Panacibacter microcysteis: one gene and its partner. The protein of the gene in region 1 interacts with the protein of each later gene in a pairwise test. Links are inferred from orthologs where the notes say so. Each region holds a gene or a part of one and is shown in the gene's direction. Other genes may lie near its edges. The genes, in order: dprA and recA.

The links.
Region 2: the proteins of dprA (region 1) and recA interact in binary tests that used the Bacillus subtilis proteins (3 or more experiments, as listed by UniProt). The link is inferred for Panacibacter microcysteis from one-to-one orthologs.

What each region holds. Positions count from the first base shown.
Region 1 is NZ_JADWYR010000001.1:264,782-272,670, forward strand. Bases 2,748-5,613 are described here. They hold dprA (DNA-processing protein DprA), read left to right. Parts: upstream 2,748-3,564; coding sequence 3,565-4,662; downstream 4,663-5,613. Other genes in these bases: sucD (succinate--CoA ligase subunit alpha), read left to right, coding at 2,748-3,313; I5907_RS01145 (T9SS type A sorting domain-containing protein), read right to left, coding at 4,714-5,064; I5907_RS01150 (redoxin domain-containing protein), read right to left, coding at 5,139-5,609. Outside these bases: I5907_RS01130 (DUF5686 family protein), read right to left, coding at 1-2,116; more of sucD, read left to right, coding at 2,441-2,747; I5907_RS01155 (PorP/SprF family type IX secretion system membrane protein), read right to left, coding at 5,850-6,875; I5907_RS01160 (PKD domain-containing protein), read right to left, coding at 7,105-7,889. UniProt on the Bacillus subtilis protein: Protein that helps load RecA onto ssDNA during transformation. Binds cooperatively to circular ssDNA, is able to bridge different segments of DNA. Favors the loading of RecA onto SsbA- or SsbB-coated ssDNA and formation of RecA-DNA filaments.
Region 2 is NZ_JADWYR010000001.1:2,147,778-2,155,661, forward strand. Bases 2,421-5,281 are described here. They hold recA (recombinase RecA), read left to right. Parts: upstream 2,421-3,265; coding sequence 3,266-4,297; downstream 4,298-5,281. Other genes in these bases: I5907_RS08625 (VCBS repeat-containing protein), read left to right, coding at 2,421-2,919; I5907_RS08635 (response regulator), read left to right, coding at 4,503-4,934; I5907_RS08640 (hypothetical protein), read left to right, coding at 5,013-5,281. Outside these bases: more of I5907_RS08625, read left to right, coding at 1-2,420; more of I5907_RS08640, read left to right, coding at 5,282-5,288; I5907_RS08645 (MBL fold metallo-hydrolase), read left to right, coding at 5,333-6,082; I5907_RS08650 (ComEA family DNA-binding protein), read left to right, coding at 6,118-6,837; I5907_RS08655 (acyl-CoA dehydrogenase family protein), read left to right, coding at 6,906-7,884. UniProt on the Bacillus subtilis protein: Multifunctional protein involved in homologous recombination, DNA repair and competence.

The sequences.
Region 1 (7,889 bases):
TGTAGTAGTACCACTCATTGCCCGGCTGGTGTACCAGCATCTGGTAAGGCAGCGTACCAAATACTTTGCCCGCAAAGAAATTGTAACGCAGTGTGCCGTATGGCGGAATTTTGAGGTAATCAGAAATACTCAGATCGATTTTATTATAATCGTAGCTGCTGTTGAGTACGCCGCTGAAGCCATGTGTGAAGACTAGTTGCACAATGGGGTACTGGCTGCCAAAACTGGAACGATCAAAATTGCTTTCCAGGAAACGCTCCTGGTATGCATATCGTAACCTGAGACGTGTTTCAAAAGAGTTAAGCGGCTCGCCATCAGTTGTGGGAAAAGCGTCCTTGCCAGGCAGATTGAGCAATGCTTTGTATTGCCTGCTGGAAAGCGTTAACCCAACGGAGAAATTCTTATTGGTTTCGGTAAAATACTCGAGTTTCTTTTCTGTTATCTGCTGAAATTTAAATGGCACATTGGGTTTACGTGCAAATACAGCAAATACGTTATCGCTGCCCAGCTGGTCGTACACAACCTGGCCATTATCCAGATCACTTTTGTAAGAGGCAAGCAGGTAGCTCCATGGCTTTCGGCTAAACTGGTACTTTATTTCAGCCTGGCCTTTGTATTTTTTATCTGTAAACCCATAAGCCAGGTAACCGTGCAAATACCAGTGCTGGCTAAAACCACGATTGGTAGACAGATCGAAACGTACCCTTGTACCCTCCCACCTGTTGCCGGAAAACCAGTAATACCATGGACCAATAACATAATTGCCAATATACTTTGTACCGGTGGTAAGAAAGTCTATTGAATTTTTATAGAAAAGAAAAGTTTTATTGTTCTCGAGTGTATCGAGCAGTTTATAAATGTTTTGTTCGTTTTTGTTGAGGGGCTCGAAACGGTGCTGCACCCAAAAAGAATCTGGCAGGTCTGTGGTATTTGGAACGAGGATGATCTCTTCATTGCTTTTACCTTTATTTAGTTCGTTGATCACTGTGCTGCTGTTGATCAACACATTTCTGTAGGTGGTGGTTTTTCTTCCTTTAAAACCGAGGCGGTTGGCACCAACCGGAGCAATATCAACCACGAACTTGTCTTTATACAAAAACCACGAAGAATCGCTTACCAGTTTATACTCCTGTATCAATGTAAGCCCCGTAACAAAGTTGATGTTTGCATCGAGTGCCGGCCGCAGGGTAACTTTCTGCACCGCAAATGTTGTATCATGTATCCAGCTATCACCTTCAAAAGTATTCTCACCTACATGTTTAGGTTTAAATTGAAAATGCACCAGCCTTCGGCCGCCCAGGTATTGTGTATCGAGTAATTTGAAGTTGTAATAGTTGTCTGCATTATCACTGAAAGGCGAAATAAAAGATTTATCCAGCACAGGAATAAGGTTGCTGTACACATTTACATTCTGGTAGGTTGCACCCAGTTGTTTCATCCAGCTTTCGTTGTTGAACCCGCTTGCATTGGTGGCCTTGATTACTTCTCTTGTACGGTAAGGTTTTTTCTCGTAATAATAATCAGAGATTGTTTCAGTAAGGTAAACCGGCAAAAAAGGGTCTTTTTCAGAAGACGTGTCGGTATAGTCAAAAGCGAATTTCAGCGGCTTTAGTGCAAAGTTCCGTTCCAGTTTATCCCTGTTTACTTTATTAAGATCCAGTTCGAGCTTGTTGTACACTTCATAGCCAAAGTTGCTGTAGTTGGAACGGTCATTAACTGGTTTCTTTGAAATGATTTTTCGCCAGAACCAGAGCGCCCTGTTGTATTTGGCTTTTACAACAGCCTCATTTTTGGGTGCCTCAACTTCTATATAAATGGTAACAGATGCAGAATCTTTCAGCAGTGCAACGGGGATTTCAGCTATTTTATAACCAACGTTGAGTACCTGCAGTGTGTCGCCTGCAGGCCATGTGTTTAATGAGAAGGAAAATTTCCCTGCAGAATCCGTTATCATACCGCGGCCGCTAACCTTAAACACCACAGATGCATAAGGTATAGGCTCATCACTTTGCTTATCCAATACAATTCCGCTCAATGTCTTCGACTGCGCATGAATGATGTTTACATACGCCGTTAGCAACAAAATAATCAAACCCAGCTTTTTCTTCAATGCCATACAAAACCAAAATTAGTCCAGTTAAAAAAAGGAATCTCAACTCTTTTACATACGGCAGGCAATTACAATTAGTTTAACAATGGGTGTTATCATCCATCGATCTACGATTCTTATTGCAGAGCAGGTTTTGAATGAATGTGTAAAAATAGTAATACTTTGGCAATGTTGTTGGCCAGGGCAGTCAAGTGGCAAGCTTAACCCGGCAGCAAAATAACGGGGCTAAGAAAAGCTCATCGCATCTTATACATGCTAAAAACTGCTGATGATAAAGTCTAAACTATAAGTGCTTTCACCTATTTTTGCGCAACCGAAAAAAATTGCATCATGTCAGTATTAGTGAATAAAAATTCGAAGATCATTGTACAGGGTTTTACCGGTACAGAAGGAACTTTCCATGCAGGCCAGATGATAGAGTACGGAACAAATGTAGTAGGTGGTGTTACACCTGGCAAAGGTGGCAGTACACATCTGGATAAACCGGTATTCAATACTGTGGCAGATGCGGTAAAAAATACCGGCGCAAACGTAAGCATCATATTTGTACCACCGGCTTTTGCTGCCGATGCAATTATGGAAGCAGCCGATGCCAGTATAGCATTGGTGGTTTGTATAACAGAAGGTATTCCTGTGCAGGATATGGTGAAAGTAAAAGATTACCTGCGTGGTAAATCTACAAGATTGATCGGCCCCAACTGTCCCGGCGTTATCACCGCCGGCGAGGCTAAAGTGGGTATTATGCCTGGCTTCATTTTCAAACCAGGTAAAATCGGTATCGTTTCAAAATCCGGCACCCTTACATACGAGGCCGCAGACCAGGTTGTAAAGGCGGGCCTGGGTATTACTACAGCAATCGGTATTGGTGGCGATCCTATTATTGGAACCACCACAAAGGAGGCTGTTGAATTACTTATGAATGATGCTGATACAGACGGAATTATTATGATTGGAGAGATCGGTGGCGGTATGGAAGCTGAGGCTGCCCGCTGGATAAAAGAAAATGGCACCAAACCGGTTGTTGGTTTCATTGCCGGTCAAACTGCACCTCCAGGCCGCAGAATGGGACATGCCGGCGCTATCATTGGTGGTGCAGATGATACAGCTGCAGCTAAAATGAAGATCATGGCTGAGTGTGGCATTCATGTGGTGGCAAGCCCTGCAGATATTGGTAAAACCATGGCAGAAGCGCTAAAAAAGTAAACAAACATTTAAGTTTATAAATGACCGTCTTTACAGGCGGTCATTTTTTTATTAGCCAGGCTCCTGTAGCAATATTAAGCGTTCGTTGCGTCGCACTCTTGTACTGTTGAAGCTATATGCAGCAACTGCGAAGATCCAGGCGAATATTTCAATGGTGCATGATTTAAAGAAGCTCACCGGTACATATTATTAAATATCATCATAACTTTTAGCAAACCCTTTATCTTTATCCGTAAAAAACGGATAGCTACATGTGTCATGACACACTTTACCAGGTTGCTCTTACCATGGTTCCAAATATTGGTGCTGTTCAGGCAAAAGCGCTTATAGAGCATTTTGGCAGCGCAGAAGCTGTTTTTAAAGCCTCCGCTTCAAAACTGGGAAAGGTAGATTTGATTGGCGAAGTCAGGGCTGCCGCAGTAAAAAACTTTACTCAATTCAACCTGGCAGAAGATGAGTTGCTGTTCATTGAAAAATATAAAATACAAACTTTTTTCATAAAAGACAAAGATTACCCGCAGCGCTTGCTTAAGTGTATTGATGCGCCGGTCCTGCTTTATTACCGTGGAAATGCAGATCTTAATCATGCTAAAATCATCAGTATTATCGGCACCAGAACGAGCACAGACTATGGCAAACAGGTAACAGAAAAACTGGTGGAAGACCTTCGGGAACAGCATGTTTTAGTACTTAGCGGCCTGGCTTTTGGTATAGATGCTATTGCGCACAGGGCGGCACTTGCAAACGGGTTACCAACAATTGGTGTGCTGGCACACGGCCTTGACAATATTTACCCTCCGCAGCATAAAGCACTTGCAAAAGATATGATGTTGCAGGGCGGCTTGTTAACTGAATTCACCAGGTATACAAAGGCAGACCGGCATAATTTCCCAAGGCGCAATCGCATTGTAGCAGGCATGGCAGATGCAACTATTGTTGTTGAAACCGCCATCAAAGGCGGCAGCATGATAACGGCGGAACTGGCACATAACTATGGACGCGATGTCTTTGCCTGCCCGGGCAGAATTATTGATGCAAAAAGCGCGGGTTGCAACTATCTGATTAAAAATAACCACGCCACTTTATTAACAGATGCCCAACAGTTCGCTGAAAAAATGGGTTGGCAGAAAAAAAACAATACACGTAAAGTACAAAAAGAATTATTTATAGAATTATCTGCTGACGAGCAAACGATTGTAAATCTGCTGTCCGGCAATCCGGGTATGCATATAGACGAGTTGTTGCTGAAAAGTAACCTCAGCACCAGCGCAATAGCAGCAGGTATACTTAGCCTGGAACTTCAAAACGTTGTAATAAGCATGCCGGGTAAAATGTACAGGCTTGCCTAAACAAAAAACCACGCTGGTAAGCGTGGTTTGTAAGAATATTTTTGGCTAATCTTATTTAACAACCTGGAATTTACCTGTTTCTATTATGCGTCCATTTTTATCTGTAAGCCTGTAAACATAAATACCACGATAATAATCATTATCCAGGATTACAGTTGCTTTTCCTGATGCAAGTGAAACATCTTTCATTTTTTTTCCTGAGAAGCTGTAAATCTGCAAGATTGCATTTTTATCACCACCATTTTGAAATTCAAAATTTACAACAGATGTAGCCGGGTTGGGATAGCATTTTATAATCTTTACCTGGGTACCTGAAGCAAATGAATAACCTGTCATCAAAATTATTATGATGAAGGTTAGCAAACGCTTTGTAAGAAAAGAAATGTGTAAAATTCTATTCATAAGATAAATTGGTACAATAAAAGTACCAACATATTATTGTTTACGAATCTGCAATTTAACGTTTTTATCAAATATTAATTGAGTTCCGCTAATTTTTGGTTGATTTTTTCAAAGTCTGGCAGTTCTCCGGCATTTTCCAACACCTCTTCATACTGCACGAGGCCATCCTTGTCAATGATAAACGCAGACCTCTTGGAAACACCTTTCATCCATCCAATAAATGACTCGTACAAACAACCGTATGCTGCAGAAGCCTCTTTGTTAAAATCGCTCAGTAACGGAAAATTCAGGTGTTGCTCTTCTTTAAACCGGGCAAGGGTTTGCGGAGAATCTACTGAAATGCCAAGCACTTTTGCATTTATATTGTTATAGGCAGCAATGTTGTCTCTTACGCTGCACAGCTCTTTTGTACAAACACCTGTAAATGCCAATGGAAAAAAGAGTAGCAGTACATTGCTGCCCTGAAGATCGGCCAGGTTTACAAGGTTTCTTTCTGTATCGTACAGTTGTAACTCCGGTGCTTTTTGTCCTATTATTGTGCTCATGTTCTTTAATTGATTATTAATAATGCAAAATACAGGAACATTAACCAATCTAAGGGCCAATTGTTGAAAAACACCTCAAAAAATCAGTATTAATACTTATTGTGCAACGGTGAGACAGGAAAGATTATGCGGAAAGAAGTCCGCTTCGGTCTTCGCGGTGGCTGCGTATAGCTTCAACAGTACAAGAGTGCGACGCAACGGAAGCATCATACATGTTCTGCTGCCGGGCCCATTACTTTCCTAGAATTTTGGACAAAGTACCGCGTTTTGCGTGGTATTGTTGCGATCGAGAAAGCCTGTATAGGAAATAGCCAGCTCGAACCCGCCCCTGCCCTGGCTTGCAGTTTTTAACTGGGAAACATTGGCATCGTAACTCATAGATATGGAAAACGGGTTGTAGTCTAGTTTTATTACCGGTATAAATGCATCTTTCAACCGAAGGTAGCCGCCGGCATGAATAACATATTTCGGCTTTGTATAATCTTCTCCAATTTTTACAGAATAAGTTGCGCCGGCAATAGCTTCATTATATTCACCCTGCTTGCTAAAATCTGCCTGTATGGTAATGAAAGACGTTTCAGATGTGGTAAAGCGCATACCGCCGGAAACCACCCATTTCGGTTTCAATTCCACCGGCGGATTTTTATAAAAAGAGTTGAGCGGCCTGTTAAAATGGTGATACGCCACGCCGATGAAATAATTGTCTGTTTCACTGCCTTTTATAGAAGAGTTGTAAGACATGCCGAAGCTGCCATCCCAGTAATTATAATTTGTTTGGGTAAACAACTCGCCATCTGCCAGGCCCGGGTTATAACCATTGCCGTCATACTGATTATTGGTGGTCATTTTAGACCTGTCTATACGCCTTTGTACAAAACCACCCATAAACCCAAGTGATAAATACCTGTTCTCCACATCGCTCAAAGACTTATGATAATTAATGGCCGGGTAAATATTGGTGGTGGTAAAATTTGTAATACCCGCTTTATCGTACAATAACTGCAGGCCTGTAGTAAGAAAATCATTTCCCTGGCCTACCGGCTGTTTATATTCTGCATTCAAAGAACCGGTCTGGTAAGGTATAGTAACGCTGCCCCATTGGTTACGATATACACCCTGTACACGTATATCGCCAGCAAAAAGCCCCGCAAGTGATGGATTTCGTAAAAGAGGCGCTTCAAAAAACTGCGAAAAGTGAGGATCCTGTGCCAAAGCATGCATAGCAAAACCTGTCATTGACAGTATTATGGCGCTGGCAGCCTTCATAATATTACATTTCACATTTTTTCGTATCGGTAAACTCACAGGTCTCTGTTTTTCTTTTTTAGTTCTAAACATGCATTACGGGTTATTTATTTTATGTACCCGGCTTTTTGATCCTTTATTAAGCTCCTGTTGCGTCGCACTCTTGTACGCCATATCATTGTGCGGCAACAGCACTACCCGGTTAATTATTCTCAAACTACCATTGTAGTTCTTTAAGTATTCCTGTACACTACCTTATCAACGTTACGTTACCCTTATAACTAAGCGGTGTACCATTTTCACAAACAATATCAATAACATAAATATAAACATCTGATGGCTGCGGCTTACCCTGGTAATTACCATCCCAGCCGCCATCCTGCGTTTGATTATTTGCTGCAAAATTCCATTTCTCAAACACCGCTACACCCCATCTGTTAAATACTTTCATCGATTTAATGCTGTACAACCCTTTACCGCGTGGCAGGAATATTTCATTTACACCGTCGCGGTTTGGAGAGAAAGTATTTGGAATAAATACATTGGCATTATTGCACAACACATCAATGGTTATTTGATCGGTGGCGGTACAACCCCAGTTATTTATACCGGTACCTATATAAGTTGTTTTGGTTTTGGGAGAGGCCACCGGCTGCGCTGATACAGGTGTTTGTAAACCTGTCGGCGGCTCCCACTTCCAGGAAATTACATCCGGAGAACTGGTAGTGGTGATGGTATACTGAGAACCTGCATTAAGCGTAACAAAACTATCTTTTATAGAGAAGACAGGCAACGGCGCTACTTCTATATATACCTGCTGTGTATCGGCGAAACACCCAACATTATCACTACCTGTCACAGTGTATAAAGTACTTACAGAGGGCGTAGCTACAGGATTGCTGATACCTGGATTGCTTAAGCCTGTTGGCGGCTGCCATTGATATCTGTCAGCACCACTCGCGGCCAGTTGTATAAAACTACCGGTACATAATGTATCGCTGTTGGTTGACAATACGAGCCTGGTAGGCAATACCA
Region 2 (7,884 bases), 1.9 Mb from region 1 along the record:
AGGGTAGGTAATTATATGAAACTGCAAAGCAAAAATGAACTGCTCATTTGCAGAAAAATACTGGAAGATGGAACGCCTGTATATGAAGAAGCTGCCGCCAGTTATGGGCTCGATTTTTCCGGTTTCAGCACACAGGCTGCTTTTTTGGATTATGATCTTGATGGAGACCTGGATATGTATCTCCTGAATCATTCTGTACACCAGAACGGCACTTTTGCTGAGCGTAAACAGTTCATCGGTACTTACCACGATTTATCAGGTGATAAATTCTTCAGAAACGATAGCGGGCATTTCTCGAACATAACAAAAGAAACAAATATCAACAGTTCTGTAATTGGTTACGGGTTAGGTATAGTAGTAGCAGACATCAACCTCGATGGCTGGCCCGATATATATATTGGTAACGATTTTCATGAAAATGACTATTTATACATTAACCAGCAGGACGGTACATTTAAAGAAGCAATGCAAAGCGACATGATGCATACCAGCCAGTACACAATGGGTGTTGATGCAGCAGATATAAATAACGATGGCTGGCCTGATATTGTTTCTGCGGATATGCTTCCATCCGATCCTTATATGCTTAAGCGCTCACTTGGAGAAGATAAGACGGATATCTTCAATATGAAGATCGGGTATGGTTACGCTTATCAATACACACGTAACAACTTACAGCTAAGCCGGCGCAATGGTATGTTTAGCGAGGTTGGTTTATACGCAAACATGTATGCCACTGACTGGAGCTGGAGTACACTGTGGATGGATTTTGATAACGACGGCTGGAAAGACTTATTTATATCTAACGGTATACCCAAACGATTAAATGATATTGACTATGTAAACTTTGTCTCCAATGAAGAGATGCAGCAAAAAATGAAGAACAGGACATTGAATGAAAAGGACATGGCGCTTATCAATAAATTTCCTGAGATAAAGTTGCCCAATGCTTTTTTCAGGAACAATCATGATGCGGCTTTTGCTGATGTTGCTGCCGGTATAGAAGGAAATGTGAACAGTTTTTCCAACGGTGCAGTGTATGCTGATTTTGACAATGATGGTGACCTTGATATTGTGACCAGCAATATTGCCGATGCTGCGCTATTGTACAGGAATGTTACAAACGATACGATTACCTCATCTTACATGCAGCTTAAGTTTAAAGGTCCGGCGCAAAACATCAACGCTACAGGTTCAAAAGCTATATTATATCATGATGGGAACATTAGTACATACGAGAAATTCGCTTCGAGGGGTTTTCTTTCATCAATGGAAACGCCTTTGCACATTGGCATAAAAAACCAGGTAATTGATTCTGCATTTATTGTATGGCCGGATAACACTTACGAAAAGTTATCGTTGCAGAAGGATACAACCCTTCAGCTTACGTATAAACCCGGATTGCCGCATTTTGATTACACATCGTTACGCAATTATTTTAAAAGCGCTGCATTGCAAATGGTTGACATTACTGCTCGTACAGGGTTTAACTACCGGCACATTGAAAACGACTTTAATGAATTTGACAGGGAAGCCCTTATTCCTCAAATGTTGTCTGAAGAAGGACCTGCGTTGGCCGTTGGCGATGTTAATGGTGATGGATTTGAAGATGTGTTTATCGGCGGTTCCAAGAGAAATAAAGGAGCGTTGTTTACACAAACAAATGCTGGCATGTTTGTTCAATCCGTGCAGCCTTCGCTGGCCGCCGATAGCATGTATGAAGATGCCGGTGCCGTGTTTGCTGATGTAAACAACGACGGAAATGCAGATCTTATAATTGCAAGTGGCGGCAATGAATTTTTTGGCCATGATACACACATGCAGCCACGCGTTTATATAAACAATGGCAAAGGAACTTTGCTAAAGCTGGAACACGCATTCGATAATATATGGTTAACTGCATCGTCTGTTGCTCCGTATGATTTTAATGGTGATGGTTTCACGGATCTTTTCATCGGTGGCAGAGCTGTACCCTGGGAGTATGGAAAAATTCCAGGATCTTATCTACTGCAGAATGATGGCAAAGGACATTTTAAAGATGTTACAGGCGCCACCTCAAAAGAGTTAGCGGCCGTGGGTTTTGTTACTTCTGCCCAGTGGTACGATATGGATAAAGATGGCGACAAAGACCTGTTGCTCTCGCTGCAGTGGGGCGGTATTGTAATGATGAAAAATGAAAAAGGCCGTTTTACAAAAACCGTTTTGTGTAAGCAGAACGGTTGGTGGAATTTTGTAATACCAGCAGATATTGATAACGATGGCGATGATGATTTTATAGCTGGCAACCTGGGTTTAAACAGCCGTCTAAAGGCAACTGAAGAGAAACCGGTTAAAATGTATTACAACGATTTTGATGACAATGGCAGGAAGGAACAGCTAATGACCTATTATCTCGGCGGAAGAGAACTTGTCTTTGCCAATAAAGATGAATTGCAAAAACAATTACCTTTTATTAAAAAGAAATTTTTATATGCAGATGATTTTGCGAAAGCATCCGTCAGTGAAATTATTCCGCAACAAAAATTGAGTAGTGCGCAGGTTTTTACTGCGGATTATTTTTCAAATGCCGTTTTTATCAACGATGGAAACATGAATTTTACTGTTCAGCCATTGCCATGGTTGGCACAGCTTACTACTTACCGTGATGCACAAATTGTAGATGCCAACAATGATCACCTTCCGGATGTTTTACTCGCAGGTAATTTTTATGCAACGAATATCGAGATGGGCCGCTACGATGCTGATTATGGAACTGTACTGATCAATAAAGGAAAGGGCCTGTTTACAGCCGAAACAATTAATGGCCTTGTCATTAAAGGGCAGTCAAGGCATGTTAAAGCTTTGAACATTGCGGGAGATACTGCTTATGTTATTGCACGTAATAACGACAGTTCAATGGTCATACAATTCAGGAAATAAATAATGGAACCGGCTGTAGTTTTTTATGGCATCGCCTGTTGCCACGCTCGGTTCGGGGTTCCGTTTTTATGGCAACTGTAGCGTTGCGGTTTCACCTCCCTGTGTATTGTTCTTGTTTGTTGCGTGTGCAGCATACTAGAAATTTTACGCTTCGATCTTCGCTTTTGCCTCATAAAGTGCTAACTGCTGAAGTGTGCGACGCAACGAAAGCTTATTTGCAATACTATAGCCTGGCTCCTAAAATTCCCAAAAAAATTATCAAAAAAATACTAAAATAATTAGTGTTGATAAGTAAAATTACTTTACTTTTATGGCCTGATTAATTTTGAACAATAAACAAATTAACATGAGTAATGCAGATAAGCTTAAAGCACTAAAGCTTACAATAGATAAAATAGATAAGGATTTTGGTAAGGGTAGTGTGATGATGATGAGTGACAAAGGAGACCGTAAACTTGAAGTAATTTCAACCGGTTCTATAGGGCTGGATGTTGCATTGGGTGTCGGCGGTTTACCAAAAGGTAGAATTGTTGAAATCTACGGGCCTGAATCTTCCGGTAAAACCACTATTGCAACACACGTAATAGCTGAAGCTCAAAAGAAAGGGGGCATCTGTGCTATTATAGATGCGGAGCACGCTTTTGACAGTGCCTATGCACAGCGGCTTGGTGTTGATGTAGATAACCTTTTAATCTCGCAACCCGATTATGGTGAGCAGGCGTTGGAAATAGCAGATCGTCTTATTTTATCAGGTGCGTTAGATGTTGTGGTAATCGACTCTGTAGCAGCACTTGTTCCCAAAGGTGAACTGGAAGGCGAAATGGGAGATAGTAAAATGGGCCTCCAGGCCCGTTTGATGAGCCAGGCATTGCGTAAACTTACGGCGACCATCAGTAAAACAAACACGGTTTGTATATTTATCAACCAGTTGCGTGAAAAGATCGGTGTTATGTTTGGTAATCCTGAAACAACAACCGGTGGTAATGCATTAAAATTTTATTGTTCGGTTAGGTTAGACATACGTCGTATTTCACAGATTAAAGATGGTGACGAAGCAATAGGTAACAGGGTTAAGGTTAAAGTGGTAAAAAATAAAGTTGCTCCTCCTTTCAGGGCTACGGAGTTTGATATCATCTTTGGTGAAGGTATTAGTAAAATAGGTGAAATACTCGACATGGGTGTAGAGCTTGGCGTTGTAAATAAAAGCGGTAGCTGGTTTAGTTACGATAGCAATAAGCTTGGCCAGGGTCGGGATGCTGTAAAACAGTTGTTACATGACAATCCAGAACTTGCAAATGAAATTGAAGGAAAAATCAGGGCCAAACTTATTGAAGCCACTGCTAATGCACCTGTTGTTGTAGAGGAAGAAGAAGATTAATTTTTACTATGGGTTAGTAAATAATAGCCACTGTACTTCTGTACGGTGGCTTCTTTTTTTACATCTTTCCTACATTGTTGTATATACATAGTATATTGGTTTACATTTTGAGTGCTTTTTAAGTTGAAAATGCATAATTTGTAAAAGAGTATCAATAATTTGCAAAAAAATTAGAATATCCCCTGAAGGCAAAACCAGGCAAGTAATGCAAACACCATCAACTTCAAGTGTATCAGCCATACGTACTGATTTTTCCGGTAAACATATTTTGATTGCCGATGATGAGCCAATCAATATGATGATTGCCGGCAAAATGCTGGTCGCAAAAAATGCGGCAATTTCCAAGGCTGCCAATGGTCATGAACTGCTCCAGCAACTTTCGCTTGGGCTAAGACCAGATTTAATTTTGCTGGATATAAATATGCCCGGATTAGATGGTTATATGACCGTCAGGCGTATAAAAGAACATTACCCTGAATTGATCGTTTTCGCTTTTACAGCGTTTTTTATCGATGACGAAATGGAGCAGGAATTAATAGAGAAAGGCTTTTCAGGAGTAATGCAGAAATCGTATAAGCCGGAAATTTTTTACGATAAAATCTCTCTGGCATTCGATACAATTTCAAGATTTTCCTGAAATGCATATTGACAGATTTCTGTTTTTCTGTGGATAAAACAGGACAGTCTTCATTGCCACCCTCGTTAAATTTGTACTATGAAGTTTACACAGTCAAATCTTGATAAGCTGGAAGATGTATTAAACCAGTCTGGTTTTACCACAAGATATGAGCGCGGTACTTTTCAAAGTGGCTGGTGCCTGCTGGAGCAAAAAAAAGTAGTAGTGTTAAACAAGTTTTTGGATATTGAAGGCAGAATTAATACCCTGGTAGATATTATTCCTCAACTACAGATAGATTTCGATAAACTTACCCATGAGTCCCAGAAATTGTACGAAGAGATCATGAAGAAAGTAGTTACTGAAAACAAATAGTACACTATTTTTGAACGGTGAGCATCACCACGCTAAAGATAACAATGTTAGGTACAGGTACAAGTACTGGTGTACCCATGGTAGCCTGCCCATGCGAGGTATGTTTATCAACCAACGGAAAGGACAAAAGACTTCGGAGCAGCATTCTTGTGCAGTCTGAAAACACCACTTTCGTAGTAGATACAACCCCCGATTTCCGGTATCAAATGCTGCGCATTAATAACCGTCGTTTGGATGCTGTTTTATTTACGCACCCGCATAAAGATCATACTGCCGGCCTGGACGATGTAAGAGCCTATAATTTTTTTCAGCATGAGGCAATGAACGTTTATGCAAACTCCCTTACTGAAGAAGCGCTGAAAAGAGAATTTGCCTACGTTTTTTCTGATAAGAAATATCCCGGTGTTCCTGAAATAATACTGAATACCATAGATGAAACACCGTTTTACATTGGTGATATAAAAGTTATACCCATCCAGGTTTGGCATTATAAGATGCCCGTGTACGGATTCAGGTTTGGTAATTTTACTTACATTACAGATGCAAACAGGATTGAAGAGCCCGAAAAAGAAAAGATTAAAGGCTCTCAGGTAATCGTGCTAAATGCGCTGCGGAAAGAAGACCATATTTCTCACTTTACACTGCAGCAGGCCATAGATCTTGTGCAGGAACTACAGGTCCCAAAAGCCTATTTTACGCATATCAGTCATCAGCTTGGTAAACATGATGATGTAAGCAAAACACTGCCCGCCAATATTGAACTCGCTTACGATGGCTTAACCATCGCTTTATAACCCTTCCATAGAATTAATCGTTAAAATTAATTTGTATGGCACCAAATGCCTGGAAAGACTATTTTACTTTCACTAAAAGTGAACGGATATCTGTTTACATCCTGCTTTGTATCATTATCGCAAGTATCATACTACCTTACTTTTACAGGAAGCAATTTAGAGATCCCGTTACAGATCCTGCGCTGCAGGAACAATTGAATGCATTGTTGAAAGAAGATTCTGTAGGTAATGACAATAACAACATTGTTAGTACCGGTCAGCAGACTTTTCAGCAGCCTGCACAAGTAGGCGAAATGTTTCCTTTTGACCCCAATACTTTAGGTGCGGATGGATTCCGTAAACTCGGCTTAAGAGACAAAACAATCAATACCATTATCAACTACCGCAATAAAGGTGGAAGGTTTGCCAAACCTTCAGACATTAAAAAAATATATGGGTTAAGGGAAGAAGAAGCAGACAGGTTAATTCCCTACATAAGAATCCATACACCGGGCATCAATACTGCCAACGAAAGGGTAGCTTCCGAGCCAGCTTATACCAAACCGGTTATTTCAAAAATTGATATTAATACTGCTACTGAGGAAGAATTTAAATCGCTGCCCGGCATTGGCGATGTATTAAGTAAGCGCATTGTAAAATTTCGTAACAGTATTCATGGATTTGAATCAATTGATGACCTTCGAAAAACCTACGGTCTGAGTGATACAACCTTCCAAAAAATCAGGCCCATGTTAACAATCACGCCAAAGAGATAAACCTATGCAGATACTCACGCTGTTTAAATTATAAACACTTAGTTTTGCCGCTAACAATTGTTAGCAATATGAATTTTAATCAGGATGAAATCACCAGCCAGGTGGCGGAAACAGCAAGAAACTTTGCAATACAGCATATAAAGCCCTTTGTAATGGAATGGGATGAATCGCAACATTTCCCCGTGGAAGTTTTTAAAGAACTAGGCAAACTGGGCATGATGGGCGTATTCGTACCCGAGGTGTATGGAGGCTCTGGCCTCGGGTATTTTGAATACAAGGTGGTAATAGAAGAGATAGCTAAAGTGTGTGGGTCAATCGGCTTAAGTGTTGCCGCACATAATTCACTTTGTACAGGACATATTCTTTTGTTTGGAAACGACGAACAAAAGAAAAAATACCTGCCAAAACTGGCAACTGCCGAGTGGATTGGCGCATGGGGATTAACAGAACCAAATACCGGGAGCGATGCAGGTAATATGAAATGCACCGCTGTAAAAGATGGTGATAAATGGGTGCTCAATGGCACTAAAAACTGGATAACGCATGGTAAAACCGGGGATGTTGCCGTGGTAATTGCCCGGACCGGTGAGCCAAGAACAAGAAACAACTCTACGGCTTTTGTAGTGGAACGCGGAATTACAGGTTTTTTAGGTGGTAAAAAAGAAAATAAATTGGGTATGCGTGCCAGCGAAACTGCTGAAATGATATTTGATAATTGCATCATTGCAGATGAGCAAAGACTTGGCGAAGTAGGCGAAGGCTTTAAACAGGCCATGAAGGTTCTTGATGGCGGTCGCATCTCCATTGCATCACTTTCCCTGGGAATAGCAAAAGGCGCTTACGAAGCGGCGTTGCAGTATTCCAAAGAGCGTTACCAGTTCGATCAGCCCATCTCGAATTTCCAGGGGGTTAGTTTTAAACTGGCAGATATGGCTACTGAAATTATGGCTGCCGACCTGCTTACCCTTAAAGCCTGCGATCTCAAAAACCGTCACAAGAAGGTTACCCAGGAGGCCGCAATGGCAAAATATTACGCCAGTGAAGTTG